Regions from separate parts of the Shewanella sp. SM71 genome, predicted to be linked through region 2. Evidence: predicted binding sites of a transcription regulator. Region 2 holds the regulator's gene; the other holds the start of a gene.
The links. Region 2 encodes sigma-54, which starts transcription at its own class of promoters, with help from an activator protein. Its sites were predicted from a motif close to GTTGGCACGNNNNTNGNNT; they were not measured.

Region 1: a site for sigma-54 is predicted at 4,819-4,837, ahead of L5L97_RS04515 (YggN family protein). Genes of this name have one in related genera too.

Annotation. Positions count from the first base shown of each region.
Region 1 covers NZ_JAKKRW010000003.1:171,733-188,078, forward strand. Annotated here, with positions in the region: gene L5L97_RS04480 (cytochrome b) at 1-449, shown strand, start outside; gene L5L97_RS04485 (YceI family protein) at 454-1,029, shown strand; gene L5L97_RS04490 (oxidative damage protection protein) at 1,117-1,395, opposite strand; gene mutY (A/G-specific adenine glycosylase) at 1,398-2,504, opposite strand; gene trmB (tRNA (guanosine(46)-N7)-methyltransferase TrmB) at 2,705-3,421, shown strand; gene L5L97_RS04505 (YggL family protein) at 3,470-3,796, shown strand; gene glsB (glutaminase B) at 3,796-4,710, shown strand; gene L5L97_RS04515 (YggN family protein) at 4,894-5,715, shown strand; gene L5L97_RS04520 (LysR family transcriptional regulator) at 6,155-7,096, shown strand; gene L5L97_RS04525 (DUF885 domain-containing protein) at 7,760-9,607, opposite strand; gene hemW (radical SAM family heme chaperone HemW) at 9,760-10,926, opposite strand; gene rdgB (RdgB/HAM1 family non-canonical purine NTP pyrophosphatase) at 10,926-11,543, opposite strand; gene L5L97_RS04540 (DUF4426 domain-containing protein) at 11,666-12,100, opposite strand; gene yggU (DUF167 family protein YggU) at 12,236-12,541, opposite strand; gene L5L97_RS04550 (YggT family protein) at 12,541-13,089, opposite strand; gene proC (pyrroline-5-carboxylate reductase) at 13,136-13,954, opposite strand; gene L5L97_RS04560 (YggS family pyridoxal phosphate-dependent enzyme) at 14,171-14,869, opposite strand; gene L5L97_RS04565 (type IV pilus twitching motility protein PilT) at 14,905-15,942, shown strand; gene L5L97_RS04570 (PilT/PilU family type 4a pilus ATPase) at 15,952-16,346, shown strand, end outside.
Region 2 covers NZ_JAKKRW010000008.1:114,922-131,267, reverse strand. Annotated here, with positions in the region: gene L5L97_RS10120 (molybdate ABC transporter substrate-binding protein) at 172-1,008, shown strand; gene mgtE (magnesium transporter) at 1,087-2,451, opposite strand; gene L5L97_RS10110 (HPr family phosphocarrier protein) at 2,696-2,971, opposite strand; gene rapZ (RNase adapter RapZ) at 2,958-3,812, opposite strand; gene ptsN (PTS IIA-like nitrogen regulatory protein PtsN) at 3,809-4,252, opposite strand; gene hpf (ribosome hibernation promoting factor) at 4,255-4,542, opposite strand; gene L5L97_RS10090 (RNA polymerase factor sigma-54) at 4,571-6,049, opposite strand; gene lptB (LPS export ABC transporter ATP-binding protein) at 6,157-6,888, opposite strand; gene lptA (lipopolysaccharide transport periplasmic protein LptA) at 6,885-7,439, opposite strand; gene lptC (LPS export ABC transporter periplasmic protein LptC) at 7,426-7,986, opposite strand; gene kdsC (3-deoxy-manno-octulosonate-8-phosphatase KdsC) at 7,983-8,534, opposite strand; gene L5L97_RS10065 (KpsF/GutQ family sugar-phosphate isomerase) at 8,534-9,511, opposite strand; gene mlaF (phospholipid ABC transporter ATP-binding protein MlaF) at 10,155-10,973, shown strand; gene mlaE (lipid asymmetry maintenance ABC transporter permease subunit MlaE) at 10,970-11,755, shown strand; gene mlaD (outer membrane lipid asymmetry maintenance protein MlaD) at 11,812-12,285, shown strand; gene L5L97_RS10045 (phospholipid-binding protein MlaC) at 12,297-12,959, shown strand; gene L5L97_RS10040 (lipid asymmetry maintenance protein MlaB) at 12,956-13,240, shown strand; gene L5L97_RS10035 (BolA family protein) at 13,260-13,517, shown strand; gene murA (UDP-N-acetylglucosamine 1-carboxyvinyltransferase) at 13,527-14,786, shown strand; gene degS (outer membrane-stress sensor serine endopeptidase DegS) at 14,884-15,966, opposite strand; gene degQ (Do family serine endopeptidase DegQ) at 16,082-16,346, opposite strand, start outside.

The sequences.
Region 1 (16,346 bases), on a different contig from region 2:
TGGAGTTAACCTACTACAGTACTTGGTACAAGACTGCGCCGCATCTACATAAAAGTATTGGGATTCTGTTATTGGCTGCGACAATATTTCGTTTGGTATGGCGCTTAGTTAATCCCAAGCCAGTACCTGAGGCGAGTCATAAACCGTGGGAAAAGACGGCCGCACATTTTGCGCATTTTATTATTTATATCTTGCTCTTTGTCATCATGACTGCTGGCATTTTAATCTCAACCGCAGATGGCCGTGGTATCTGGGTGTTTGATTGGTTTGAACTACCAGGATTGGGACTTTTGTTTGAAAACCAAGCTGATATCGCGGGTGATATTCACCAATATGCGGCTTACAGCTTGATCGCGCTGGTCGTTATTCACGCCGCGGGCGCATTAAAACATCACTTTATAGATAAAGACACCACCCTACTTAGAATGATTAAATTTAAACGAGGATAATACAATGAAAAAGCAACTGTTAAGCGCACTGATTGGTGTATCTCTATTGGCTCCTGTGGCGGCTTCAGCGGCTGACTATGTGATTGATCATGAAGGCGCTCACGCTTCTATTACATTTAAAGTTAATCACTTAGGTTATAGCTATGTGGTGGGGCGTTTTAATGATTTTAGCGGCGATTTTAGCTACGATGCGGCTAAACCAGCTGCGATGAAAGTGAATGTCACTGTGAATACATTAAGTGTCGATTCAAACCATGCTGAGCGTGACAAACATATTCGCGGTGAAGATTTCCTTAATACTGGCAAATTCGCTAAAGCGACCTTTGCATCTACTTCGGTAGAAGATAAAGGAAATGGCGATTTAGTGATTAACGGTAACTTAACTTTAAATGGTGTGACTCAACCATTAGCGATCAAGGCCCATGCTGTGGGTGAAGGTCAGGATCCTTGGGGTGGCTACCGTGCCGGTTTTACGGGCACAACCACCTTTGCGATGAAAGATTTCGGTATCAAGATGGATTTAGGTCCAGCATCTAGCCATGTTGAGTTAGATCTAGTGGTTGAAGGCGTTCGTAAGTAACTCTTTATTCTGTCATTTAGATGAACAAAAAGCGCCGAAAGGCGCTTTTTTGTAAGCTTTATACTTAGAGCCGACTAACGACCAGAATTAATCTTGGTCTTTTTCTGGTACAAAACCTTCAATTTCTACTTCTTTACCTTCAAATAGGAAAGAGGTCATTTGTTCTTCAAGAAATTTACGATCATCAACATTCATCATGTTGAGTTTTTTCTCGTTGATCAGCATGGTTTGCTTTTTTTGCCATAGGCCCCAAGCTTCTTTGCTGATGTTATCAAAAATGCGCTTACCTAAATCACCTGGATACAGTTGAAAGTCTAGGCCGTCGGCTTCTTTATTTAAATATACGCAATTGACTGTACGCGCCATGATTATTCCTTACTGACTGCGGATTGAACGAGTGATCCCAAATTGGCTAGCACGCGCTCGGTGGCGGCGGCGAGTCCCACTTTGGAAGGATGACTTATGTTATACCAGAGAGACTGGTTTTGTTCCATGACAGCACCCACGCTCTGTTTATTGCCGAGGGTTTTATCGCCGTGAGTTTTATCTAAGTTAAGCATCATGGGCTGAATATCTAAATGAAAGTGGCTAAATGTGTGCCTAAAGCCAGTTAACCATTCGAGTTGCTGCGCATCAAACCCTTGCTCTTCAAGATGAGTTTCAAGGGCAGCTTGGGTAGCGAATTCAGGGAAACACCAGAGCCCGCCCCAAATTCCCGCTGGCGGACGTTTAGCTAGAAAGACTTGGTTGTCTTGCATCATCACTAACATCCACGCCGCTTTGGTTGGTATGGTTTTTTTAGGCTTTTTGCCAGGGAAATCGGTTTGTCTGCCAATCAGTTGAGCTTTGCAATCAATCGCTACAGGGCAAGCGGCACAGTTAGGTTTGCTACGAGTGCAAATACTGGCGCCGATATCCATCATGGCTTGATTATATTTCTGAATATCTTGCTGCGGTGTGAAGGCATCCGTCAGTTGCCAAAGTTGCTCTTCAACCGTCTTTTGCACTGGCCAACCTGCGATTGCCCCATGTCTTGCTAATACACGTTTTACGTTGCCATCGAGAATGGGGTGATGTTGCCCAAGTGACAATGACAATACTGCGCCTGCCGTCGAGCGGCCGATGCCGGGTAGGGCGAGCACTTGTTCAAAATGTGTGGGAAATAATCCCTGATAATCATCGCGGATTATTTTGGCTGCTTTATGCAAATTACGCGCCCTAGCGTAATAGCCAAGACCGGTCCAATGATGTAATACCTCATCGTCTGGCGCGTTAGCAAGTGCTAACACATCGGGGAAACGCGCCATAAATTTAAGATAATAGGGAATAACAGTCGCAACCTGAGTTTGTTGCAGCATGATTTCAGAAACCCATACGCGATATGGGGTTTTATCTTGCTGCCAAGGGAGAGTTTTACGACCGTGATTGTCGTACCAAGAGATGATACGTGTAGCGAAGGAGGCTGTAGATTTCATCGGCGCAGTGTAGCGGCAGTTATCTTCTTAGACAAGCGTCAAAGATAAGTTGGCAAGGGATCTAAAGCTAAAAATCGCTGCTAAATTCGCACTCTTAAATAATCTTGGTATACTTTCGCCCCATTAGTGCTTGCACTGTATGTTGAACTTTGGATAATGCCCTTCTTTTATGATGGTGTTGTCCACTAGACGAGGCAAAAATGAGCGAAGTCACTACCGCTGAATTTAATGAAGAAGGCAAGTATCTGCGCAAGATCAGAAGCTTTGTCCTGAGAGAAGGTCGCCTAACCAAAGGCCAAGCACACGCTATTGAAAGCCAGTGGCCAACAATGGGTTTAGATTACAGCCCAGTGCCATTGGTACTAAGCGACGTTTTTGGTCGTGAAGCTGATACTGTGCTGGAAATTGGCTTTGGCATGGGCGCCTCTTTAGTACAAATGGCTAAAGATGCACCAGAGCAAAATTTCATTGGTATTGAAGTACATAAACCGGGTGTAGGCTCTTGCCTCAGTGATGCCGCCATTGCTGGTGTGACTAATTTACGTGTGTATCATCACGATGCCATGGAAGTATTAGAACATGCGATTGCTGACGGTTCATTAGCCCGAGTGCAATTGTTCTTCCCAGATCCTTGGCATAAAAAACGTCACCATAAACGCCGCATCGTACAAGCTGAATTTGCCGAACTTATTCGTCGCAAGCTAAAAATTGGCGGTGTGTTCCATATGGCCACTGACTGGGAAGAGTACAGCGAGCATATGTTAGAGGTGATGCAAGCCGCACCGGGTTATCAAAACCAGTCGGCCGACGGCAGTGTGGTGCCGCGTCCTGATCATCGTCCATTGACAAAGTTTGAAGCCCGCGGCCATAGACTGGGTCACGGTGTATGGGATCTGATGTTTGAGCGTATCGCTTAATCACGAACTCAATTTTAGCTAATTTTAAACACAAAAGGGAAAATCACTATGGCAACTAATCGTAGCCGTCGTTTACGTAAGAAAATGCGCGTTGATGAATTCCAAGAGTTAGGTTTCGATATGGCTTGGACTTTTGATGCATCAGTATCTGAAGCCGATATCGATGCAACTGTAGATAAATTCATCGATGAAGTGATCGAAACCCGTAAATTAGGTTTCCATGGCGGCGGCCACATCGAATGGGAAGGCATTATCGCCACCCAAACGATTGGTAAATGTACCGAAGAAGATATTGCTGCAGTTAAGGCATTCTGGGCGACCCAAAAAGTGTCTCAGGTTGAAGTTAGCGAACTGTACGACATTTGGTGGGGTTAATGCCCGAGTTGGCATTACTTGAGGAAGTGGTCGAGAAAGTTCGACCCTTGCTCGGCCAAGGAAAGGTTGCAAATTATATCCCCGCACTGGCCAGCGTTGATGCTGGCAAATTAGGCATTGCCGTCACGACTGTTGACGGTGAAACTTTAGGTGCGGGCGATTACCTTGAGCCGTTTTCGATTCAAAGTATCTCCAAAGTTTTCAGCTTAACCTTAGCGTTAACTTTATATGAAGAAGCCGAAATCTGGAGCCGTGTTGGCAAAGAACCTTCGGGTCATTCATTCAACTCTTTAGTACAAGTCGAGTTAGAACGTGGCAAGCCGCGCAACCCATTTATCAATGCTGGCGCGTTAGTGATTGCTGACTTATTGCAGAGTCGTTTAGGCGCACCTAAACACAGAATGCTTGAGTTAGTCAGGCAACTAAGCCAAAACGATAAAGTGTGTTTCGATAAACAAGTAGCAGATTCAGAATATCAGCATAGTGCGCGCAATGCGGCTATCGCTTATTTGATGAAGTCATTTGGTAATTTTCAAGGTGATGTTGATACTGTGTTACGCACCTATTTTCATTATTGCGCCTTGAAGATGAATTGTGCTGACTTGTCTAAGGCCATGTTGTATTTGGCTAATCGCGGCAAAAGTATCACAGGGACTGAGCTTATTTCTCAAGTGCAAACTCGGCAACTTAACGCTCTGTTGGCAACCTCGGGCTTATATGATGGTGCTGGTGAGTTTGCTTATCGTGTTGGTATGCCAGGTAAAAGTGGCGTCGGCGGCGGTATTATTGCCGTGATCCCTGGAGAACTGTCGATTTGTGTATGGTCGCCAGAACTCGATAATAATGGCAACTCACTTGCGGGCACAGCGATGCTTGAGCATCTCAGTCAGCGTCTCGGTCGTTCTATTTTCTAGTCTTATCTCTCGTTTTTTATTAGCACTATCAGACTAAATGTTAGCGAATTTCGCTAATGACCTTTTAGTGCTAACTTTAAAAATCCAACATAATCATATCGTTATAAAGTTGGCATGTCTCCTGCTATAAGCTATTCAGTAGTTTAGGTTTATCGAATTATTCAGATTAAAGGACGAACAAAAATGAAATTAAATAAGTTATTAACTGGATTTGCATTATCTGGCGTGATTTTAGGAGCATCTAGCGTACAGCTGGCGCAAGCACAAACAGAGCCAAAAATAGATGAGCGCTGTGAAGTCTCCTTAAATTATGACGTTATGGTCGAGCCTAAAAAATTGGTCATGAGCGAGAAGGGCACAGAAAAGTATCGTATCGAAGTTGACAAGTTATTTGTGGAAGGTAAGCAAGTTAACTTAACCGACAAGCAGAAAAAATTGGTTACTCAATATGCCGATGAAGTTTCGACTCAAGTGCCAGAAGTGATTGAACTGGTGAATGAGGCAGTATCTCTTGCTTCCAAAGCTGTTGGTATGGCCTTAACACCTTTAATGGGTGATGCTGCTGGTGCAAAATTTGATGAAATGATGGCTGGCATTCAAAAACGTGTTGATTCAGTGGCTTACAAGAATGGTGATAGCTTCTATTTAGGGGCGACTGAAGACTCGATGCAAAGTACATTTAACGATGAATTCGAGCAGGAAATGGAACAAATTGTCCAGAATTCAATTGGCGCAATTATGATGAACTTAGGTGGCCAAATCATGTCTGGTGGCGGTGAAAATTTTGAAGCCAAGATGGATACCTTCTCCAAAAAAATGGACAATTTAGGCCAAGATATTGAGCAACAAATTGAGAGCCAATCTAAGGGATTAGAAGCTAGGGCTGACCGTTTGTGCGACCGATTTGAAAATCTGTTAGTGCTTGAAAATCAATTGCGCCAAGAAGTACCAGAACTCGCGCCTTATGTGTTGACACAAAACTCAACCAAGGAACTGCGTGAATAGTTCTTGTAAATAATCCTTGCGAATAGCCCTTAGTTTTAACTGTAATAACTTCTATCTCCTTGTGCATGAGTCAAACTTGAATGCTACGCCCCTAGTCAATTTATCGACTAGGGGCTTTTTTATTGACTACTGTTTAATCGTGGCGACAACCCTTATGGCTAAGTTGATGTGGCTTATAGGCTAGGCTTGCAGCGATTTAGTTCGGAATGTTACAGTCTAGAGACGAATATTTGGTATACTCTTAAAATATAATTAAAAGCTGGCATATCAGTCAGATATAACCCCCTACTTTAGTGGACTTTTTCGGTCTAAATCTCTGCGTTATATCATTTTGATGCGAGATATCAATGCTATGGTTATTTTTAAGCGATGATTACGCTAACCATAGCTGCTCACCGAAAGTTAATATCATTGTCGTAAACAGCTTAAGGCGACTTCCATGTTAGAACTGTTAGAACCTATTGCGATTTTTACTCATGTGGCCAGAGCAGGTAGTTTTAGTGCCGCCGCAAGAAGGCTTGGGATCTCTAAGTCTAAGGTCAGTACACAAGTCGCCGATCTTGAACATAGACTTGGTGTTCAATTAATTCAACGTACCACCCGCAGCTTAAGCCTGACTGAAGCAGGGCATTTGCTGTATCTGCAAGGTGAAGAACTGCTGCGTGACGCTGAACAAGCGATAGCCAGCGTGCATAACTTAAATGATGCGACCCGCGGCGTGCTCAAGGTGGGTATTTCCCAATCCTTTGGGGTGATGCATATCATTCCTGCGTTGCCATCTTTTATGGCAAAACATCCTGAGCTTGAGCTACAAGTGAGCTTACTGGACCATAAAGTGGATGTCGTGAGCGAAGGCTTAGACTTACTGTTAACTATGTCTGAGCAATTACCACTTGGCATGGTTGCTAGACCTCTGATGAAGTGCCAATTCCTGTTAGTTGCTTCGCCTGGCTATATTGCTCAACATGGCGAGCCAACTCGACCTGAGCAGTTAGTTGACCACAACTGTTTGGTCTATCAAGGCGAGTGGCACGAGCACAGCATGTGGCAATTTAAGAAGGGTGATGACTACTGTGAAATTGGCGTATCGGGTAATTTCAGGGTGGATAATGCGCCTGCATTAAAATCTGCTGCAATCAGTGGTCTTGGAGTTGTGTATCTTGCGAGTTATTTGATGGAAGATGAAATTGCCAAAGGGACATTAGTGCCTTTACTGAAGGATTGGCAATTGACCCACCATCTGCCATTGCAGGCGGTTTACCCCCGTCGTAAGCACTTAGCACCTAAGGTCAGTTCTTTTATCGAATTCATCAAAGATCACATAGGAACGCCACCGTATTGGGATGCTCCCTATGTAGAATTATTCAGTAAACGTCAGTAAAATAGGAAACATTGTTCTTAAAAGCAGTCTTATGCGATTTTAAATTGGGCAGGCACTTTTCTAGTCATTTAAAATCAATGCTTTAGATTGAGTTGATGAGTACATTTGTTGATGGTTTTTTAGGGGTTCCTAAAGCACTTTTTTATAACATCCTTGAACTCTGTTCTTAATTGAATACAATGGGTAATAGTTGATTCGGAATGACCTGAGTCCTATACATTTATTGGAAATGACCCCTTTCAATTTTTGTATACAGGTCGGCGTTAATGCAGTTTTGGATCACAGCCAACAGAAGTTTGAGAACTAAAACAATGTTGGCTCTTTAAACCATCATCCTAGTTTTTGGTTTACCTCAGCCTTATCGCTGAGGTAATTTTTTTATTGATGGTTTGCAGCCTTGAGCACAAGTTTTGTCTCCCTGTACCCTAAAGTCGCAACTGTGTGTTAAATGATGTGAAGGCGAGTGCTAAAGCATATATTAATGCAACAAATATAGTGACCCACAGTGAGAAGGGTTCTGTTATCTAAAGAGATAATGGTACCAATAAAAAAGCCACTTTCGAGTGGCTTTTTTATTGGGCGTAGCTATATATGTCGCTTTAGTCGTGAAGCAGGTTAACAATGCTTCACGACTCAGCATTAAGGCATTAAAACATTAGGGTATTAGGCCTTCTTACTGGCTATCCAGAGATCGACTTGTTGTTCTAACACATCCAGTGGCAATGCGCCGTTAGCAAGTACTAGCGTATGGAAGTCGCGGATATCAAATTGACTGCCAAGCTGTTGCTCTGCTTTATGTCTTAGCTCTAGTAGTTTAATCATACCTACTTTATAAGCTGTCGCTTGCGATGGCATGACGATATGGCGTTCAACCATTTTCACCGCATCCGATTTAGCATTTGGCGTATTATCCACGTAATAGGCAATGCCTTGCTCGCGGGTCCATTTTTTTGTGTGGATGCCAGTATCAACGACTAAGCGACAGGCACGCCACAACTCCATTGCTAGGCGACCAAAGTCAGAGTAAGGATCGGCGTAGAGTCCCATTTCTTTTGGGAAAGATTCGCTATATAAACCCCAGCCTTCAATATACGCGGTATAGCCACCAAACTTACGGAACTTAGGAATATTTTGCAGTTCTTGGGAAATGGCGATCTGCATATGGTGACCCGGAATACCTTCGTGGTAGGCCAGCGCCTCCATTTGGTATTTTGGCATGGCTTTCATGTCATATAGGTTTGCATAGTAGCTACCTGGACGAGAACCATCCGGTGCTGGTTGTTCATAGAAGGCTTTACCAGCAGATTTTTCTCTAAAGGCTTCAACCTGCTTCACTACCATGGCGGCCTTAGGTTTTACTTTGAACACTTCATCCAAGCGCGACTTCATATTGTCGATGAACTTAGTCGCCTCAGCTAAATAGGCGGCTTTGCCTTCGGCGGTATTGGGGTAGTAGAACTGGGGATCATCACGCATAAAGCTAAAGAATTGCTGCAAATCGCCTTTAAAATTGACCTTCTTCATGATGGCACGCATTTCATTGTGAATACGTTCCACCTCAGAAAGGCCTAAGTCATGGATTTGATCGGCGCTCATGTTTGTCGTCGTAGTACGTGCCAAGGCATTATTGTAATAGGCGACTCCGTTAGGGAGTTTCCACGCACCATCGCGGTCATCAGCTTTGGCTGCTAAGGTTTTTACGTAACTGATGAGTTTGTTATAGGCGGGCTCGACTTGAGTAACGAGTGCTTGCTCAGCCTGTTGAAGCAGTGCTTGCTTTTCCGTTTCTTTAATCGCTAATGCGTTCACTTTACGGCGAAAATCTGCGAGTAACGCGCTGTCGTCGCCCTTATCAAAAGGCGCGCCTTTGATGATGTTTTGGCTGTCTGAAATCACATAAGCGAATACGAACTTAGGCGCGATAATGCCTTTATCTGCGCGAACGGCTAATACTGTCTGTAGTTGATTTAAGCGTTTGGGAACGCCATTCAAGCGGCTGATATAGGCCATAGCATCGCTGACATCTGTGATTTGATGTTGGTTAATCAAGAAGGAGGCGATCATAGAGTGGCCGCCATACATTTGGTTTACAGGATAATTATGATAGCGCCATTGGTCATCTTCGATGTCATTTTGCAGATTTTGTTTTAGTAAGGTAAGGCTGAGGTTTGTTTGTGGATCGAGCTTGGCCGCATCAATCTGATTGACCCGCTCCAGTTGTTTTTTTGTGCGCGCTAGGGTTTTATCATCGGCGGCATCACCCAGTTCATCCCATTTATCATAGTCTTGCTTGATCCCCATATAGGTCTGCGAAATGGGGCTCGCCATGATGTTTTCCATGAAGATGGTTTCGAACAGAGCATTGGCTTTTTCTGATTCGGTTTGCGCTACTGCATTCACAGGTTCGCTTGCACTGTGTAAGGCTGGCGCAGTTGATGCTGCATACGCGGGAATGGTCAGTAGAGCTGAAAGGGTCAGTGCGACTAAGCTGATTTTAGTTTTTATTGGCATGATCAGGCTTCCTAGATTGATTTGCATCAATACTAAAGAAGCGGAACAAGAATGTATGGATATTAGTGTTAGAAAATGTGTTAGCAGTAATAGTGTTAAACGGCACTATTTGTTACTAACACATTATTTATATATATGTTTTAACGGCTAACTCAGCAAAATTGTGTCAGTAAATCATTAACAAACATATGACCTTTACTGGTTAATTGCCAATGTTCAGCGGATTCTGTGAGTAAACCGCGTTGTTTGGCCTTTTCCATTCCTTCGGTCAATGTGTCTCTGTGTTGTCCGGTACGCAGTTCAAATTCTTGCTTAGGAATAGGTGTCATCAGACGCAGGCGATTCATTAAATATTCGAGCGCGCGGTCTTCCTCTGCAACTTCAATCGATTCGAAGGTGTAGTTGTGGGCACTCAGATATCCCTTGGGATGTTTAATTTTTACTGTGCGTATGATGCGGTTTTCTTCTGGCAGCGTCACTTTGCCGTGGGCGCCACAGCCTATGCCTAGATAATCACCAAACTGCCAGTAGTTGAGATTGTGCCTACATTGGTAACCTGGTCTTGCATAGGCGGATATTTCGTATTGCTCATACCCTAATGCGGCCAGCTTTTGTTGACCTTGCTCATAGATATGCCAGAGCGCTTCGTCATCGGGCAGCTGTGGCGGTTTTGAGTGGAATAGGGTATTGGGCTCAATCGTTAACTGGTACCAAGATAGGTGTGGCGGATTCAGCGCCGCTGCCGTGTCGATATCGGCCATAGCTTCAGCAAAGCTTTGATTGGGTAATCCATGCATTAAATCGAGGTTAAAACTCAAGTATCCCGCTTGGCTGGCTTTTTGAGCGGCGACTTGTGCCTCGTTTTGATCGTGAATACGTCCAAGTAAGTTGAGTTTATCCTTAGAAAAGCTCTGCACCCCGATAGATAAACGGGTGACGCCCGCTGCACGATAGGCACTAAAGTCATCGTGTTCTAAAGTGCCAGGGTTGGCTTCCATAGTGATTTCGATATTGTCACTAAAGGGAATTAGCGCATTAGCACCATCGAGTATGCGTTTGATTTGTTTGGCATCGAATAATGATGGCGTGCCGCCACCGATAAAGATGGTATGGAGCTGCCGCCCTTGGACGAGATGTAAGTCTTGGCGTAAGTCTTCCCATAGCGCATCAACATAGGCTTCTTGTGGCAGCTCACCATTTTGACCATGGGAGTTAAAGTCGCAGTAAGGACACTTTTGTACGCACCAGGGAATATGGATATACAGACTGAGTGGCGGCAGTTCGAGCTTCATCGCAGTAGTCACAGCAGTTGACGACATTATTGTGCATTCCCGCCAGTTAACACGCCTTGGGCTTGCATGGCGGCGATGAGTTGCACTAGGGCTTTACCGCGATGACTTAAGGCATTTTTCTCTTTGCTGCTCAGCTCTGCCGCGCTACATTGATAATTTTCAGGGATAAAAATCGGATCGTAACCATGGCCATTGGCGCCGCGTTGGCTAAAGTCGATTTGGCCTTCCCATGAGGCTTGGCAAATAATCGGGGTAGGGTCTTTCGCATGGCGCATATATACCAGTACGCATTGGAATCTTGCCCCGCGAGGTGCTGGCTGGTCTTTTAACGTCTCCAGTAGTTTCAATACGTTGTCTTGATCTTTGGCATTTTCGCCCGCGTAACGCGCTGAATAAATACCTGGAGCGCCTTGGAGTAAATCCACTTCTAAACCCGAATCATCGGCAATGGCCGCAAGTCCGGTGATTTCGGCGGCATGCCTTGCTTTGATAATGGCATTCTCTACAAAAGTGGTACCCGTTTCTGCTACTTCGCTGACATTAAACTGGCTCTGCGGCAGTACAGTGACACCGTAGCTTGCGAGTATTTGATCAAATTCGGCAAGTTTGCCTTTATTACCGCTGGCGAGGACGATTTGTTGCATGGAATACCTATCATAAATGGGGCGACGTGCGTTGGCACTATGATACCCAAGCTCAATAGTAAAGGACAGGGAAAGGGGTTGGCGCTACAGGAAAGCAACGCCAACAAAGGTATAAAATAGGTTTATTCAACGTAGAATTTTTGCTTGAACTGTAAGTTCGTGTTCAGTTGATTGCCATATTTAATTGCGATATTGAAGTTGATTTCTTGATCATCGCGGTAGGGCACTTCGGCAATGTAATAAATCGCATCACCTTCGCGGATCTCTTTAAACGTTAGATTGATTCGCGCATCTAACAAATTATTAGCAACTCCAGTAATTTCAACGGGTACTGCGGGCTTATTTGCTTCGCTAATATCTAATACGGCAATATTGATGATGCCAGTGTAGCTACTGCGCTTAATGCCATAGGATTTGGCTATGCTAGGCGTTAAAAATGTACTGCCAAGTGCCATGTAATGAATATCAAAATTGCCGACAGTTTCTTTTTGCTCGGCATTTGCAACACCGCAAAGGCTGGCCGTGAGGGCTAATACAGCGAGAAGATTACGGAACATGATGGGATACCTCATATTAGAGAATGTTGGATTATAGGGCCGCCGTGACTATTTTTTCCAATAAATTAATAGTATTCAAAGGATTAATTCGTTTTCAGTTGTACGATTTTTTAACTGAGTGATCTTTCAACTGAATTACCTTTCACTATCTTGCCCCATCAGTTCAGTAATGACACTTGGGATGATCTTAGGGTCAATAATGCGGATTTGTTTATGTCGGCCAAGTTCACCTTTTATTATGTGAATGTCGCTCTTTGGCACTTTAAAAGCTTTTGCTAAGTACTTGCTTAAATGGGCATTCGCTTTGCCATCTATGGGGGGCGCAGTGATGGCTACTTTTAGCTCATCACCGTGCAATCCTACAATTTGATCGCGGCTGGCCTTAGGCTGAATGTAGAGATTGAGCAGCAAGTCACCCTGCTGCAAAGTCACTGCACTCATTAGATCACTGCCCAATAAGGGATATATTGAGCAAGTAACATATTGAGGAAATTCATACCAATAATGACCAGCATTACGGATAAATCTAAACCACCAATTGGCGGTATGATACGACGTATTGGTGCTAATACGGGTTCAGTTAACTGACCCATAATCATTACAATGGGATTATAGCCTTGGTTAAACCAGCTTAAGATTGCGCGTATTAATAGCATCCAAAACAGCAGTACCCCTGCTTTTTTGACCACAGATACAACGGCAAACAGCAAAAATAACAGTATGTCTATGCCACCGCCCGCAATGAGGCTAATTAGTAGCAGCTTGGCTATCACAACCAATAATGCGAGGACGAAAGATGCGGTATCAAATCGCCCTAAGGAAGGCAAAATACGGCGCATTGGTGCGATGAGCGGGTGAGTTGCTTTAACAATAAATTGGCTAAAAGGATTGTAAAAATCAGCCCTTGCCAGTTGTAACCAAATCCGCAAAATCACTACCATCAAATAGAGATCGAATAGAGTGGTGATTAAAAAGGTAAATGCATTCATCGAGATTTCTACCTATTAAAGTTCGATATAAAAACGTGTTAGTGGATCAAAATGTTTTAGCCATTTCTTCTGCACGATTAATACAGTTTTCCATGGCTTTTTTTACTAAGCCGCGCATATCCGCAGCTTCAAATGTCGCCAGCGCTTGTGCGGTGGTGCCGCCCTTTGAAGTAACATTCTCCCTTAAATTACCTAAGGTCAGTTGTGGGTTTTGCTTTGCCATCATAGCAGCGCCAAGCGCAGCTTGCTGCACTAAACTTCTGGCTTTTGTTTCATCCATTCCCATTTCTTTGCCTGCATCTATCATAGACTCCATTAGCAAAAAGAAATAAGCCGGTGAACTGCCCGATAGTGCAATCACTTGATCTAAATCTGACTCTTCATTTACCCACACTATTTCGCCGCCGCTTGACATCAAACGATCGCAAATGGCTTTCTGCTCGGTAGTAATGCTTTGAGGCGCATAGAGGCCAGTCATACCAACACTAATTTGCATCGGCGTATTTGGCATGGCGCGGATAAGCTTGATGTCTTGTGCCAGATAGTCGGTATATCGCTTTGCTTTAATGCCCGCAGCGATAGTGATGACTAACTTATTCGACAGCTCGACTGTCTGTAATGCTTCACAAACTTGTTGCATCAATTGTGGTTTTACTGAAAGTACTATTACATCGGCAGCTTGCGCCGCTGCCAAATTATCCTGAGAAACCAAAATCCCAAAATCGTCTTTTAGTGCATCAAGTTTACCTTGGCTGGGATTAGTCGCTTGGATGAGTTGAGCTGGATAGCCGCTATTGATTAAGCCACTGATGATGCTGCGCGTCATATTGCCGGCACCGATAAAGCAGATTTTCTGTTGATCCATTTGATTCTCTTCAGTGTGTTAACCGTTAACTTGTAACATCTTCACCTTAAATTAAGATGATAAAACGGTTAGTCATTTGAATGACTGAGCCTGATTATCGACTCTCGCTAATTGCTCTTAAATCGTTAATGTTCGGTGTTCTTAAATACAGTATTTGGGCATAAAGTGCTAAAAACAAGGTTAAACTGACCTCTAACTAAATGCCGAACGTGGATTTTACGCAGCGTAATTGCGCTCACCAAAAATGGCACTGCCAATACGCACCATAGTTGAACCGCAGCTAATCGCTGTATCTAGGTCATTACTCATCCCCATTGAAAGCGTATCTACAGCGGGATAATGCGTTTTAAGTTCTTGAAATAGATTGTTTAACATGGAAAACTCTTTAAGCTGTAACTCTGTATCTGCGGTAGCCGTTGGAATTGCCATTAGGCCCCTCAGTGCTAAGTTAGGTAGCTGAGCTATCAGTTCGGCCAGTGGCAGCATTTGAGCCGCATCTATGCCAGATTTTGTGTCTTCAGCACTGATATTAATTTGAATACAGACGTTTAATGGCGCCAATTCGGCCGGACGTTGCTCATTGAGACGTAGGGCAATTTTGTCGCGTGAAACGGTATGCATCCAATCGAAATGCTGGGCGACTATGCTGGTTTTATTGGATTGGAGTGGGCCGATAAAATGCCATTCTATGTCTGGGAAATCCCCCTTGAGCGCAGTAATTTTTTCAGCGCCTTCTTGGACATAGTTTTCGCCAAAGCAACGCTGACCCGCTTGGTAGGCTGCTATAATGTCTTCAATAGGTTTAGTCTTGCTGACGGCAAGTAAGCGAATACTGCTGGGGTGGCGGGCACATTTTTGCGCTGCTTGTGTGATCCTGCGCTGGGCGATTGCGAGTCTGTCTGCTATTGTTGTCATGATGTAATTATCTAGTTGCAAGGATATCCCAAACGATGGAAATCACTGAGTTATTGGCATTTAGTGTAAAACACAAAGCCTCGGATCTACACCTTTCTGCAGGGATATCTCCCATGATCCGTGTTGACGGTGAAGTGAGAAAAATTAACCTGCCCGCGCTCGATCATCAAGGTGTACACAGCTTAGTGTACGACATAATGAATGATAAGCAGCGCAAGGACTACGAAGAACATTTAGAAATCGATTTCTCGTTCGAAGTCCCTAATCTTGCACGCTTTCGTGTTAACGCATTCAATCAATCCCGTGGTGCAGCGGCTGTGTTTCGTACCATTCCAAGTGACATTTTGTCACTTGAGCAATTAGGTGCGCCGGAAATTTTTAAAAAAATTGCCAGTTTCCCTCGCGGATTAGTCCTAGTGACTGGACCTACGGGGTCGGGTAAGAGTACCACACTTGCCGCCATGGTGGATTACGTGAATGAAAATCGACATGATCATATCTTAACCATTGAAGATCCTATCGAATTCGTTCACCAAAATAAGCAATGTTTGATTAACCAACGTGAAGTTCACCGCCATACCCACAGCTTTAATGCGGCGCTTAGAAGCGCACTACGTGAAGACCCAGACGTGATTTTAGTCGGTGAGATGCGTGACCTTGAGACCATTCGTTTGGCGATGACCGCCGCTGAAACAGGCCACTTAGTGTTTGGTACCTTGCATACTACTTCTGCCGCGAAAACGATTGATCGTGTGGTCGACGTATTCCCCGCCGGTGAAAAAGACATGGTGCGCACTATGTTGTCTGAATCGCTGCAAGCGGTTATTTCGCAAACCCTGATTAAAAAGGTGGGAGGAGGCCGTGTCGCCGCCCATGAAATCATGATGGGCACGCCCGCTATCCGCAATTTAATTCGTGAAGACAAAGTGGCGCAGATGTATTCGGCAATTCAAACAGGTATGGCCCATGGAATGCAGACCTTAGAGCAATGTTTACAGAACTTAGTCAATCGCGGTCTTATCACCCGTGAAGATGCAATGGCGAAGAGTTCGAATAAACAAGCGACATTTTAAGGATTTATGATGGATGTTCGTCCGTTTTTAAAAGTGATAGTGGAACGCAAAGCCTCCGACTTGTTCATCACAGCGGGTTTTCCGCCGAGTGCCAAGATTGACGGTGAATTGCGTCCCTTGGCAGAAAGTGCGTTTACACCAGCACAATCACTGGATTTTGTTGAGTCGTTAATGACAGAGGCGCAGAAGCAAGAGTTTCATTCCACTCGTGAGTGTAACTTCGCTTTTGCGGCAAAGGATTTAGGTCGTTTTCGGGTGAGCGCTTTTTGGCAGCGTGAATCGCCTGGCTGCGTGATGCGCCGTATTGAGACTAAAATCCCTGATGTCGATGATTTAAAATTGCCGCCTATTCTAAAAGATCTGGTGATGAGTAAACGTGGCCTCATCATTATGGTAGGCGGAAC
Region 2 (16,346 bases):
TTCAATTAGACAATTTGTCCTTTATGAAGCGCACCTTGAGTGACCTGCACCACAAACATATCACTGCTAATTACCTTGGGATGAGTTCAGCTTGATCCCTTTATCGATTTCACGTTCTGTATGGTAATAAGTCACAAGAATGACTTTTAGTGCCTAAAGGAGAATATGACTATGATAAGCAAAAATATGTTAGTAGCCTTGAGTTTAAGTCCTGTCATCATGGTGACTGCTGTACAAGGAGTGCCGATGAAAGCCGAAGTGACCACAGGAGCCGCGCCGATAGAACTGCGCGCCGCAGGCAGTTTAAAGGCTGCGATGAGTGATATTATTGCTGCTTATCAAGCACAGTCGCAAATGAGTGTTGTAGCGCAATATGCGCCCTCAGGTTTATTGTTAAAACGTATTCAAGAGGGTGAAAAAGTCGATATCTTTGCCTCGGCGAATATGAAACATCCACAGGCATTAGTGGATTCGGGTCAGGGCGAAGCGGTGCAAATGTTTGCCCGTAATCAACTCTGCGCTGTTGCTCAAGACACAGTTCAGGTGACGAGTTCGACGTTACTCGATACCTTGTTAGATCCTAAGATTAAAGTCGGCACCTCAACCCCGAAAGCCGATCCCGCGGGTGATTATGCCTGGGCCGTTTTTGCTAAGGCCGAAGCGGTAAAACCCAATGCGAAAGCCGCGTTAGAGACCAAGGCATTACAACTGACGGGCGGCCCTGAGAGCGTTAAACCGCCTAAAGATCGCAACCCCTATGGCTGGGTGATGGAAAACAAGCAAGCGGATATCTTTTTAACCTATTGCACTAATGCTGTGCTGGCTAAAAAAGAAGTGCCGAGTTTACAAATCATCGATTTACCGCAGGAACTTGCCGTGGGTGCCGACTATGGTTTACTGGTTTTACAAGGCGCTAATACTGCCGCTAAGCCGTTAGCTGAGTTTATTCTATCGACAAAAGGTCAAGCGATTCTGAGCCGTTATGGTTTTCAACCTCCGGTAAAATAGCCTTTTTTAGCTTTCCAGCGGGATAAAAAACGGCACCTTTGGAGTGCCGTTCTGTGGTTAGCTCAAACTGTTAAAGCGTTAGTTCATCAGGTAGAGCGTCGCTAACCCAAGGAAGGCGAACAGGCCAACCACGTCAGTGACTGTGGTAAGCACCATACCGCCAGCGAGGGCTGGATCGATTTTAAGTCGTTTTAAAATCAATGGAATACTCGCACCTGCAAGCCCAGCTACTGTCATGTTGATCAGCATGGCGCTACCAATTAATCCCGCCAGTGCCATATCATCCTTCCATAGCCACACGGCGACAAAGACTAAAATAGACCACATCAAGCCATTGAGAAAACCAATAGATAGCTCTTTACCGATAAGCCAGCGGGCGTTGCTTTGGCCTATATGTCCTAAAGCAATACCGCGGATCACGAGCGCTAAGGTCTGATTACCGGCAACACCGCCCATGCTAGGGACAATCGTCATTAGGATGGCGATAGTGGCAAATTGCTCAATAGTGCCTTCAAACATATTGCTGACCGACGATGCGAGCAGGGCGGCGAATAAGTTTATGGTGAGCCAGAGCGAGCGACGTAGGGTACTTTTTAGTACAGGACCAAAGGTATCTTCATCTCCGTCCATCCCCGCCATACCCATCATGGAATGTTCAGCATCTTCGCGGATCACATCGACTACGTCATCGATTGTGATACGCCCGAGCAGCTTACCATCACAATCGACGACAGGTGCCGATACCCAGTCATTGCGTTCGAATTTCTGCGCGACTTCGCTGTCGGACATGCTCACAGGAATACTTTGAATATTGGGATCCATGATATTGCGAATTGTGGTGCTTGGCGCGCAAGTCAGCAGATCTGCCAGCCTAACACCGCCAAGGACTTTGTCCTGTTTGTCGACCACATATAAGGTATCTGTGGTATCGGGTAGGTTGCCCCTTTGCCGAAGATAGCGCAGCACCACATCGATATTCACATCGGGTCTTAGGGTGACAGTATCTGTGTTCATCAAGCTGCCGGCGGTCTCATCTGGATAAGATAGGGCTTGTTCTACCCTCAGGCGATTTTGCTCCGTCATCGACTGCAACACTTGTTTGTAAACGGCGTCGGGAAGACTTCGCAGAATATAGGCGAGATCGTCGGTGTCCATGCTTGCTGTCGCTTTCGCGACTCGCTCAGGGCTCATGCTGCGGATCAGTGGGTCTTTGAGTTCTTCACTCAACTCATCGAGTATGTCGCCTATTTGTTCCTGATCGATGAGCTGCCACAGTACTTGTCTGGCATTTGGCGGTGATGATTCTAAGATCAGCGCGATATCTGAGGCGGCCATTTTTTGCAGCATATTACGCACGTGTACAAACATGCCGCTGCTAAGCGCTTGGTTTAACTGGTCAAGACTATGTCCGGTGTGATCGTTTTCTGCATTATCTACGGGCATTTGTCCTCCATTGTGCGGCAAATTGGTTTGAGATCTTAGTGTTGGGCTAGGATTTAGTGGTGACTAAGCGTCAGTCGATGACATAGATTAAGACGGCTAAGGTAAGGCCCGCGCAATGACCGCTAGTGTAATCGCCTGTGGCTTGTATCGTCGAGCGACAAATGTTTTGCCATGTCTGAATGGCAAGTTTTTTAAACTAGACATGAAGTGAAACTAACGATGAAGTGCTTAGTGTGAAGTGAAACTAACAGGCTTCGTCAAACTTAGCGTCGATTAAGGCACAAATGGCATCGAGAGCCGGCTCTGCATCTGGACCTTCGGCGATAAGCTTGATGGTTTTACCCATGCCAGTTTCAAGCATCAGCAAGCCAAGCACACTGGCGGCCGATGCTTGTTTATCGCCTTGGATTAAGGTGATGGTCGCATCAAACTCGGAAGCCAGTACCACCAACTTAGTGGCGGCACGGGCATGTAAACCGAGCTTATTACAGATGGTTATCTGACGTTCAAGCTTTGGCATTATTGAGCTCTCGATGACGGGCATAAACTTTATGTTTACCGTTACTAAAGCGTTTTGCCAATTGCTCTGCGACGTAAACCGATCTGTGCTGTCCACCTGTGCAGCCAATGGCTACCGTTAAATAACTGCGATTGTTACGCTCGAGGTGCGGCAGCCAAGTCTCCAGTAAATTTTCGATTTGCCAGATGAACTTATTGACCAGTGGTTGGCGATTTAAGAACTCAGCCACGGGTTCATCTAAGCCAGTCAATGGCCGCAGCGCCAACTCCCAGTGGGGATTGGGCAGGAAGCGTACATCGAACATAAAGTCGGCTTCGGTGGGCATTCCGTGCTTAAAGCCAAAGGACTCGAAGTTGATCACGAGTTCTTTATCGACACTACCAAGGAGAATTTGTCTGACTTGGTCGCTTAAATCATAGATATTCAAATTCGACGTATCTATGTAGTGATCGACCAGTTTTGACATAGGCTCAAGCAGTTTCCCCTCCAGCTTTATCGCTTCTTGCAAAGAGACTCGGCTCTTCGACAAAGGATGCAAACGGCGGGTTTCGCTGTAACGCTTGAGCAGAATTTTATCGCTGGAGTTAAGGAAGAAGCTCGTTAACTCAGTATCTGGAGGTAGGCTAGCGAGTTGTTTTACTAAGACCTTATCCTGCTCAGGCATGTTACGCACGTCGACACTGATGGCGACGAGATCGTTACTGCCTTTGAGTTGCTCAAGCAAACTGCCAATCAATGGCAAGGGAAGGTTATCGACACAATAATAGCCGAGATCTTCGAGTACCCTAAGGGCGACAGATTTGCCTGAGCCTGAGCGGCCCGACACTATGACCAGTTTCATCCAGTGATTACCTGATAGAGTTCCGTTTCATCATGCGTCTTGCGTAATTGCTTTAATATTTGCTTGTCGCTCAGCTTTTCGGCCATGCAAGACAAGGTACTTAAGTGCTGCTGACATTGGTCTGCAGGCACCAGTAGTGCAAATAAAATATCAACAGGTTGCTTATCGATAGCATCAAATGCTATCGGCTCTTCACACTTAATTAGTATGGCAATGGGCTGATCTATATCGGCTAGTCGACCATGTGGAATGGCGATGCCGTTACCTATACCTGTGCTCCCCATCTTTTCGCGCGCCACTAGGCTTTCGAATATCTCTTGAGATGAGAGGGTCGGGTACTGGGCAGCGACTAAGTCGCTGATGAGTTCCAGTACCTTTTTCTTGCTGCCCGGAGTGGCGCAGGTAGTGCACTCCGGCCGCAGTATGGTACAAAGTTCCATTATTAGTGTTTTGTTAACTTCTCTTTGTGTTTAATAACCTGACGGTCAAGCTTGTCAATCAGGGCGTCTATAGCGGCATACATGTCAGCATGCTCTGAAGTTGCAAAAACTTCACCACCTATGAGGTTTATTCTCGCTTCAGCAATCTGTTGCATTTTCTCAACATTGAGCACAACGTGCACATTATTGATCTGTTCGAAATGGCGTTCAAGTTTTGAAAACTTTTCTTCTACATATGCACGTAACGATTCGGTAATTTCGATATGGTGCCCACTTAGGTTTATTTGCATAGAAACGTCCTCCGATATCCACTGTAGGTTATAAACTTTTACGCTGATTAGAAGGTGGAATAAGCATAGCCTCTCGGTACTTCGCAATGGTTCTGCGGGCTACGTTGATCCCTTGTTCTGCCAGAAGTTGTGCCATCTTACTATCGCTTAATGGTTTTTTCTGGTTTTCCGCTGCCACCAGTTTCTTTATAAAGGCTCTGATTGCTGTGGATGAGCACTCACCACCATCGTCAGTACCGACGTGGCTAGAGAAGAAGTATTTTAGTTCAAAAAGTCCCTTAGGGGTATGCATGTATTTTTGAGTTGTGACCCGTGAGATGGTGGACTCATGCATTTCTACCGCTTCGGCAATATCGTTAAGCACCATAGGCTTCATGGCTTCTTCACCGTACTCAAAGAAACCCTGCTGATATTGCACTATGCAATTAGCAACTTTAAGCAAAGTATCGTTACGACTTTCTAGGCTCTTAATAAACCATTTAGCCTCTTGCAGATGGCCGCGAATAAATTGGCTATCGGCTTGGTTTTTGGTACTGCGTGCCATAGAAGCATAATGTTGATTTACATTGATTTTTGGCATGCAGTCAGGATTAAGCTCAACGACCCAGCGGCCATTTTTCTTCGACACAGACACATCTGGGATAACGTATTCGTCATTATTGGGCGTGATCAACAAACCTGGGCGAGGATTGAGGGTTTGGATGAGTGCTATACCATCCCTTAATTCATCCTCTTTTAATTTAGTCTTACGCATCAACAACCTAAAGTCTCGTGCGGCGATCAGATCTAAATGATCTTTGATCAGCATGCGGGCGTTTTCTAGGTTGGGCGTGTCAGCGGCGAAATGCGACAGTTGGATCAGCAGGCATTCACTTAAATCACGGGCGGCAACGCCTATGGGATCAAAATGCTGAATACGCTTGAGTACGGCTTCGACTTCGTCAAGCTCAACTTCAGGATTGCCCATGGCTTCGAGAATTTCTTCAGTGCTTTGGGTGAGATAGCCCTGATCGTCGATGGCATCAATAATGGCGGTGGCAATGGCTAAATCGGTTTCAGAAAACGGCGTGAGGTTTTTTTGCCATTCTAAGTGTTCGTACAAACCTTCACTGGTCTCGCCTTGGAAGGGCATATCGTCTTCACGACTGCCGCCGGGGCCTGAGTTTGGGGAGGCGGTAAACACTTCATCCCATGTGGTGTCCATGGGGAGCTCATCGGGCATGGATTCTTTGGTTAGCGACTCTGCCGTGTCTATGGTGGAGCTGTCTTTTTCTGGTGGCAGAGTGCTAGATTCACTGAAGTCCGTATCGGATAGCGTTTGGTTTACAGGGGTTTTAGTGGCGTCGAATTGATCCTCTTCCAGCTCGAGAAGGGGATTAGAATCTAATGCTTGCTGGATCTCTTGCTGCAGTTCTAATGACGACAGTTGCAACAGACGTATGGCCTGTTGTAATTGTGGCGTCATGGTTAACTGTTGACCCAGTTTGAGCTGGAGTGACGCTTTCATGTTACCGCTGATCCCTACGTTATTATTGTTGGATGAGGTCGCTTATTATTATCTTGAGTGAAGCCCAATGGCGGTATAAATTGCCTCCATTGGCTTCGCTCGATTAACTATAGCCTGAATTGTTCACCTAAGTACACAGCCCTAACTTGCTGATTGTCTAAGATCTCTGCTGGAGTTCCTTCGGCAATCAGGTTTCCGTGACTCACAATATAAGCATGTTCACATACATCTAATGTCTCGCGGACATTATGGTCTGTGATCAGTACGCCAAGGCCGCGACTTTTGAGTTGTTCGATAATCTTCTTGATGTCGATAACCGAAATAGGATCGACGCCGGCAAACGGTTCATCGAGCAAAATGAACTTAGGATTAGCGGCTAAAGCCCGCGCAATTTCGACGCGACGACGTTCGCCACCCGACAATGACATGCCTTGGCTGTCACGGATGTGGGTGATATGAAACTCTTCGAGCAGATGTTCTAGTTCTTCTTCTCGTTCTTCGTTTTTAAGTTCTTTACGAGTTTGCAGTACGGCCATGATGTTGTCATGAACAGTTAGCTTACGAAAGATACTGGCTTCTTGCGGTAAGTAACCTATGCCTTTGCGGGCACGCAGATGCATAGGATCTGCGGTTAAATCATCATCGTCGATAAAGATATGTCCCTTATCGCTCTTCACTAGCCCGACAACCATGTAAAAGGTCGTGGTTTTACCCGCGCCGTTTGGACCGAGTAGGCCAACGACTTGACCGGTTTTTACCGTCAGACTGACGTCTTTAACCACTTGGCGACTCTTGTAACTTTTAGCCAGATTTTGTGCTCTTAAGGTGATTTGGGTCATTTAGAGTCCTGCTTTTTTACAGGTTTATCCGCCGGAGCGTCTGATTTAGCATCATCTTGATAGTTTTCAGGCTGAATAATAGTGATCACGCGATCGTCACCACTGCCAGTACTCTCGGCCATCAATTTCTGTTGAATCATGTTATAGCGGATTAAATTGCCTGTAACTTGGCTACCTGCTTGATCTAATGACGCCATACCTTTCAGTGTTAAGGTGCGGCTTGCCATATCGTAACGAATTTCTTTCGCGCTGGCAGATGCAGGGCGGCCATCGTCTAATATTTGGCTATATGTAGCAGGGTTGCCTGTGGCGACCAAAGTTTTGCTATTTTCACCTTCAGCGGAAAATGCACGCAGTTCATTTGCTTGGATTTTTATTGAGCCTTGGGTAACTTCAACCGGACCAAAGAAAATGATCTGGTTGTTTTTGATATCCGCAGTTTGGCTCACTGCTTTAATTTTGACTTCTTGCTTTAAGTCGCCGACTTTCGCGAAAGCACTCATGCTCATAATTAGCATTAGGCTGGCAAGTAATACGTTATTTTGCTTCATATGTTCCTACTACCTGACTGGTCAATTGCACTTCTTGCGCGTTGAGGTCGGCATAAAGGCCTTGGCCTTGAATATTAAAATCTTTCCCTGTGACGTAAATGGTACGGTCAGAGGTCATTATCATAGTGTTGAGATCGAGTTCCAGATAACTGGTGGACAAGGTCTGAATCGGTTCTTCTGGGCTAATGGCATCGATAATAACATTATTTTCTAATACAACCTTGCCAGTTTCCTTGTTTAGCTTGCCCTGATCTGCCCTGAGTTGCCATTGTGCTTTACCTTGGTCTGGATAAACAAGATAAACAGGTTGAGTAAAGAAAGTTTGATTCGTTGAATCATAATGTTCCATGTGTTTCGCCGTCACACGGCTATTCACTAGTCCTTGCTCATTGAACTCAACACTGCGCAGATCTTCAACGATGAAATCTGGGGTATTTTGATCTTTTACTCTGTTATCGGAATCACCGCTGTGTTTGTTCTGGACCTGCCAGTAAAGCGCTAGTGCGGTTCCAAAAAAAGCGATAATCGCGAGTGTCACACGACTCATATACTCATTCCATGGGCCGAAGTGAATTTATTTTGACTTAGGAGTAACAGATCTGTGAGTTCACGCAGTGCACCGTGGCCACCATTGAGCGTAGTCACAAAATGGGCGTGTTGGCGTACATAGGGGTGGCCGTCAGCAACACTGACCGCTAAACCGACGACATTCATCACGGGAAGATCGACAATATCATCACCGATATAAGCCACTTCTTCTGGGGTGACACCATAAAGTGCGAGCAATGCTTCATAGGGCTCGAACTTATTGTCTACGCCTTGGTAAATATGGGTAACACCAAGGGCTGTCATACGGTTTTCAACGATTTTGGATTGACGTCCTGTGATCACGGCGAGGTTGAAACCGCTGGTGAGGAGTGAGCGCACGCCATAACCATCGCGGGTATGGAAGGCTTTGAGCTCTTCGCCGCTATTACTCAAGTAAATACGGCCGTCGGAAAACACCCCATCGACGTCACAGATTAACAGTTTAATCTTTTGTGCGCGTTGCCACACATCATCACTGATTGGGCCGTAAAATCCTTGCTGTGGCATTAAATGACTCCTGCTTTAACCATGTCTAGCATGTTAAGAGCGCCGATAGGATGGCGGTCTTTATCAATAACAATTAATCCGTTGATGTTTTTTGAGTCCATCACTTGCAGCGCTTGGGCGGCCAATACATTATCCGTGATCGTGACGCAGTTACGGGTCATCACATCGGCAATGGGCGTCGTGCGTAAATTCACTTCTGCATCAATAACGCGGCGTAAATCACCATCGGTGAAGATACCAACAAGCTTGCGCTGATCATCGATAATCGCCGTCATGCCTAAGCCTTTCTTGGAGATTTCGTACAGAGCTTCTGTGATGCAAATATCGTGGTTAACGAGCGGTAAGTCATCACCGCTGTGCATGACATCGCAGACTTTTAACAATAACTTGCGTCCTAAAGCTCCGCCAGGATGGGACATAGCAAAATCATCACGGGTAAAGCCTTTAGCTTGTAGTAGCGCAATGGCGATGGCATCGCCCATCACTAAGGTCGCGGTAGTGCTCGACGTTGGGGCAAGTCCAAGTGGGCAAGCCTCTTCTGGGACTTCAATACATAAATGCACTTTAGATAATCGCGCCATATTCGATTCGGGTTTACCTGTTACCGCGATAACGGGCACGCCCATACGTTGGATGACCGGCATTAAGGTGAGGATTTCGCTCGACTCACCAGAATTTGAAATCGCTAAAATCACATCGTTATCGGCCAATACACCCAGATCGCCGTGGCTGGCTTCACCCGGATGCACAAAAAATGCGGGCGTTCCTGTGCTGGCGAGGGTGGCTGAAATCTTATTGCCGATATGGCCCGATTTGCCCATTCCCATGACAATCACTTTGCCTGTGCAGTTGAGGATCAACTCGCAAGCTTCTGCAAATTCAGCCGAATCAACATATTGATAAAGATTGTCTAGGGCTGACTTTTCAATGTCGATAACTTTACAACCCCATTGGCGCAGTTGTGATTTGTCTACCATGTCTATCTCTCTTTTTGCATTGTCTTTGTCGCCCCATTGATGGGATTGGAATAGCACAATTTGGTACGCGATAAAGATGATATGTAATAGGCTTTCTGCCAAGTATTAGTTTGTTTTCAGACAATTTAGCTTATGTCTTACTGTGGTTTATTACCGAAAACAGCAAAACAATTGCGGCAGGCTAGAGCGATTGATCCGACTCGTCAAGTTCAGCTGCGTTAGCTATTCACGCACAATAACGTGTTTAGCGGCAGAAGGTCTTGAGCAATATCATCGTCTTTGTCGTTTATTTCAATGGATTTATTCCATATCGCAGCGGGTATTACCCTATGGGATGCCTCTATTGCGCAATTGCGTATCGACTCTCCCCGATAAAAGTGGGCAAAGAGTGAGCTAAGTGCGAACGAATTAGCCAATACTGCCAATTCTGCAACCAGGTTGAAAACATTAAGTAACATTTTACCTGTGCAGAGTGAAAACTTAGGGCGCATTTTCGCTGTAAATGAGGCAAATTGAAAGTATCGGAGGGCGATAGTGTCGATTCGGTTGTAGGTTAAAGCGCAATTACGTACAATTTGCGGCTCTTCGATTGGTCAGTCTCGGAAGACTAGGATCACCTCATTTGCAAATGTCGGAATCAAGCATGACTCAAGAACAAACGCCGTTGGTTGAGATCCGTAATTTGGGGTTTAGCCGCGGTCAGCGTGTGATATATGAAGATATTAGCCTGTCCATTCCAAGGGGCAAGGTGACGGCGATCATGGGGCCGAGCGGCATAGGCAAAACGACCCTGTTGAAATTGATTGGCGGCCAATTAACGCCTGATCATGGACAAGTGTTATTCGACGGTCACGATATCCATGGCGTGAGTCGTAATGAATTATTTAGTCTGCGTAAGCGGATGAGCATGCTGTTTCAAAGTGGTGCGCTGTTTACCGACATTAATGTGTTCGATAACGTGGCGTTTGCGCTGCGTGAACATTCTGGACTGCCTGAAGACATTATTCGCACTATCGTGCTGATGAAGCTTGAAGCCGTAGGTTTACGTGGTGCCGCTCAGATGATGCCAAGCGAATTGTCCGGTGGTATGCAACGCCGCGCCGCATTAGCTAGAGCCATAGCGCTTGAACCTGAAATGGTGATGTACGATGAGCCTTTTGCAGGGCAAGACCCAATATCGATGGGCGTGTTAGTAAAGCTTATTCGTGAGTTATCCGATGCGCTGAATCTGACTTCCATTGTGGTGTCCCACGATGTGGATGAAGTGCTTGGCATTGCCGATTATGTATATGTGGTGGCTGACAAAAAAGTCATCGCCCACGGTACCCCTGAAGAATTAAAGTACGCTGATAATCCGCAGCTGAAACAGTTTATTCAAGGTGCTCCGGACGGCCCTGTGCCGTTCCATTATCCGGCAAATGATTACCAGCAAGAATTAATGGCAAAAGGAGTTGGCAAGTGAAGTTAATCGACAGTATTGCCGACTTAGGCCGCAGCGCGATTGAGCTAGTGCTCGGTTTTGGCCGTGCAGGCCTTATGCTGTGGGGCGCGATTTTTCGCTGGCCACGCGTGCGTAAAGGTTTTCCATTATTAGTGCGCCAGATTTATGTGGTCGGTGTGCAATCCATGGTGATTATTTTAGTCTCAGGACTCTTTATCGGCATGGTGCTCGCACTGCAAGGCTACAACATCTTAGTTGGTTTTGGCACCGAAGAAAGCTTAGGTCCTATGGTGGCGCTCAGTTTACTGCGTGAGTTAGGGCCAGTTGTTACCGCGTTATTGTTTGCGGGACGGGCGGGTTCAGCATTAACCGCTGAAATTGGTTTAATGAAAAGTACTGAGCAGCTTTCTAGTTTAGAAATGATGGCGATTGACCCATTAAGGCAGATTATTGCACCGCGCTTTTGGGCTGGAGTGATCAGTATGCCATTGCTGGCGTTGATGTTTACCGCTGTAGGTATTTATGGCGGGCACCTTGTTGGCGTGGAATGGAAAGGGATCGACAGTGGTGCGTTTTGGTCGATTCTGCAGGCGTCTGTCGAATGGCGTCAGGACATAGTTAACTGCTTGATCAAAAGTGGTGTGTTTGCCGTAGTGGTCACTTGGATTGCGTTATATCGCGGTTATCAAGTGATCCCAAATCCGGAAGGCATCAGCCGTGCAACGACCCAGACTGTCGTTCAGTCGAGCCTCGCTGTATTGGCATTGGATTTTTTACTGACAGCCCTGATGTTTGGCCGCTAACGGAACACTGCGGATTTCGACACAGGTTAGATGGATTAACAGAGTGGTAGCTGAACATGTTGACACGAAAAATTGAATTATTAGTGGGTGTGTTTCTTTTAACAGGATTGGCCGCTTTTTTGGTCTTAGTCTTTAACGTCGCCAATATTGAAGTGAAAAGCAGCGATAGCACTTATACCATACAAGCCAATTTTACCAACATTGGTGGTTTGAAGGTGCGTTCGCCAGTCAAGGTTGGCGGTGTTGTCGTTGGCCGAGTGAGCAGCATAGATTTAGACCCAGTTAAGTTAGTGGCTGTGGTCACATTAGTGATGGACAAGCGTTACGATAAATTCCCTGAAACCAGTAGTTTAGCCATTTTGACTTCGGGTTTGTTGGGCGAACAATTCTTAGGGTTAACACCGGGTTTTGTCGACGATGATGTCAGTATGCTGAAAGATGGCGATAAGATTGACGACACTCGCTCGGCATTAGTGTTGGAGGAGCTGATTGGTCAGTTCTTATATAGTATGGGTTCGAAGGATAAATAGGGGTTACCGCTATGTTTAAAAACTTATCTCGTTTTTTATTGCCGTTAGTGATGGTTTTAGGGGCAACGAGCGCAGTCGCCGCTGATGTGGTTGTCGATACGACAGATCCGTATGCCATGGTGAAAGCCGTTGCCAATAAAACCTTCGATCGTTTTCACAAAGATAAAGCATTAATCGACGCAAATTCAGACCATTTAAAGGTGATTGTTCGTGAAGAACTCATGCCTTATGTCGATTATAAATACGCTTCTTATAAGGTATTAGGCCAATATCTTAAGGATTCAACCGAAGAGCAACGCAATCGTTTCGTCAATGCTTTTGAAGGTTATTTAATCTCTACTTATGCCCAAGCCTTTACTGAATATACTAATCAAAAAGTGGAATTCTCACCTGGGATTGATTTCAGCAAAGAGAAAATGGTCGATGTAAACGTGCAGATCATCGAAGCTGGTCGCCCGCCGATTAAACTGCTGTTTAAGGCGCGCCGTTTAAAGGATGACTCATGGAAGGCATTTGATTTAGTTGCCGAAGGTGTGAGCTTACTGTCTTCTAAGCAGTCGGAAATCTCTAATCTAATTCGCCAACAGGGTATCGATCCTGTGATTAAGATGCTCGAAGATCGCACTAAAGAGAAAGTGGTCATGAAGGCTAAGTCAGGGAAGTCACAGTCGTGATTGAATTTGTGCAACAGGGGACAGTTTGTCATCTCAAAGGGCGCATAACCCAAGCCGATGTCATTACACTTTGGCCACAGCGGCAACAACTGCTGAATGAGTCAACCCAGATATTGTCTCTGTCTGGGCTCGAATACAGTGATAGCGCTGGCATGGCATTTTTGCTGGCGTTAGTGCGTGAACATCGCAGCCAACTTGTATTGAGTTCTGCTTCAGCACAACTTAAAAAACTAATTGATTTATATGATTTAGATGCCTTCTTTACCGAAGAAGCGCATTGAGAATAGGGTAATAGATTTCATGGAATGCAGCTTAATCGAACAGATTTTACGTGATGCGTTAGGGCTTGAAGAAGTTCACGCTAGCTCGGATGGTAGCCATTATAAAGTGATCGCCGTAGGTGAATGCTTCGATGGTATGAGCCGAGTCAAACAGCAACAAGCCATTTATGCACCGTTGACGGCACACATTGCCAGCGGTGAATTACATGCATTAACGATCAAAACTTTCACGCCGACTCAATGGAAACGCGAAAAAGTTTTCAACATGCCTAGCTAGTGAGGAAAAGTGGATAAACTAACAATTCAGGCAAGCCCCCCGCTTGCCGGTGATGTGATTATTTCGGGTGCTAAAAATGCAGCTTTGCCTATTCTGATGGCCGGTGTATTGGCTGAAACCGATTTTGTGGTTTCTAACGTGCCCAATCTGCGTGATGTGAGTACGAGCTGTAAATTATTACGCTGTCTCGGCGCTGAAGTGACTGAACTCGGTGACGGACAGATCCGCATTTCTACCACTAATCTGAATGAGTTTTGCGCTCCCTATGATCTCGTGAAAACCATGCGTGCTTCTATCTTGATCTTAGGGCCGTTATTGGCTCGCTATGGTACGGCTGATGTGTCATTGCCTGGCGGCTGTGCCATTGGCGCAAGACCAGTGAACTTGCACTTACATGGCCTTGAAATGATGGGCGCCAAGATTGAAGTGAAAGAAGGTTATATCAAGGCCCGTGTTGATGGTCGTCTTAAAGGCGCACATATCTTTATGGACATGGTGAGTGTTGGTGCGACCGAAAACTTACTGATGGCCGCAGCATTAGCCGATGGCGAAACCGTGATTGAAAACGCGGCCCGTGAACCTGAAGTGATCGATCTCGCTAATTGCTTAATTGCCATGGGTGCAAAAATCACTGGTGTAGGCAGTGCGACATTGCGTATTCAAGGGGTTGAGCGTTTACAGGGCTGTAATTACCGCGTGATGCCAGATCGTATCGAAACCGGTTCATTTTTGGTGGCCGCTGCGGTGACCCGTGGTCGCATTCGTTGTTTAAAAGCCGATCCTGCTTCACTTGAGTCGGTTATCGCTAAGCTTGAAGATGCAGGCGCGACGATTACTACGGGCGAAGATTGGATTGAGCTCGATATGCAGGGTAAACGTCCGAAGGCGGTGAATATCAAGACGGCACCTTATCCTGGTTTCCCAACCGATATGCAGGCGCAGTTTTGTGTGCTCAATGCCTTAGCACAAGGTACGGCAACCATAACTGAGACTATCTTCGAAAATCGTTTTATGCATGTGCCTGAACTTATCCGTATGGGCGCTACCATGGAGCTTGAAGGTAATACCTGCATCATTCAAGGGATTGAATCTTTAAGTGGTGCGCAGGTGATGGCGACGGATTTACGTGCGTCAGCGAGTCTAGTGATTGCGGGCTTAGTGGCCGATGGTAAGACGATTGTCGATCGTATCTATCACTTAGATCGTGGCTATGAGCATATTGAGAATAAGTTTCAAGGTTTAGGCGCACAGGTTGTGCGTATTCAGTGATCTGTTACTGACTTAAGCTAATTTTGAATCATTAAAAAACCAGCTAAAAGCTGGTTTTTTGTTTTCTGCAGTTGAGCTCGTAATACTGAGTGACACTCTAGTTATCGATCACAACCTTCTCATCGATAATCACAGGCAACTCTTGTTGTTTACCTTGGCGTATCACAGTCATCATCACTTTCTTACCCGGTGTGGTTTCAGCGATGCGGTCCATTAGCATTTCAACGCCTGGCACATCTTCACCATCGTATTTAATAATCACATCCCTTGGCATTAGCAGGGCTCGGGCCGCAGGGCCATTAGGATCGACACCCGTAACGAGCACACCTTTGAGATCGGGTAGATTAAGGATTTGTGCCACCACAGGATTAATCGGCTCGCCAGAAATTCCTAAGGCACCACGGATCACGCGGCCGTTTTTAATCAACTTACCCATAATGCTGTGGGCTAATTTAATCGGGATAGCGAAGTTAATCCCATGGCCGCCACCTTCTTCACCCACTTGGAATGCTGCGGTATTAATACCGATAAGGCTGCCGTTAGTGTCAATGAGTGCGCCACCCGAGTTACCCGCATTAATCGCTGCATCGGTTTGTAGGAAGTCTAAGTAACCTGAACTTAAGCCGTTGCGCCCCGTGGCACTGATGATGCCTTGGGTAATGGTTTGGCCTAAATTGTAGGGATTACCAATAGCGAGTACGACATCACCGACTTGAGGCGGACTGTCGAGATTAACGGGGACAATTGGTAAGTTATCGCCTTCAATTTTGAGTACCGATAAATCGGTTTCAGGATCGAAACCAACCACTTCAGAGGTAAATTTGCGTCCATCTTGCAGGGCGACAACAATCTCATCGGCCTTCTTAATGACATGATAATTAGTGAGAATATAACCTTCTTTACTCATTATCACCCCAGAGCCTAGACCTTGAAGTGAGCCTGAATTAAGCGGCCGATTTTGATCTATGCTGAGGCTATAAATATTTACAACGGCAGGAGCTGCACGGCGTACCGCCTTGGCAAAGGATAGCTCGACTGTGTTGTTGGCACGGGTTTGTAGCAGACTACTGCCGAGGGATTGGTTATCGAAATAACGTGTCACCAATAAAAACATGGCCGCCATGATAAGGCCGAAAAGGGTGGCTTTACCGAGATATAACAGAGTGTCTTTTATAGTCATGGCAGGATGGATCTAGAAAAAGGTGAGTTAGATTAACATGTTTAATCGATGTAAGCATAGGGAACCTAAGCTCCCTATGCTTATCTATGGCAGAAAAAATGGCCTATTTTGTCGATTAACGTAGGACTAAATACAACATGCTCTTATCACGCATTATCTTCAGTGCAACGGCACCTTCTTGATCTTTAAGTTGTGCTTTAAGTGTCTTAAGATCTTTAATCGCAGTACGGTTAATACCGACAATCACATCTCCTTTTTGTAAGCCACTCATGGCCGCTGGTGAGCCTTGTGCGACATCGGTAATTTCAATGCCCTTAGATGAGTTTTCTAAGGACGCACCTTGCAGCATAGGATGCACGGCACCAGCCGCTGTTTCACTG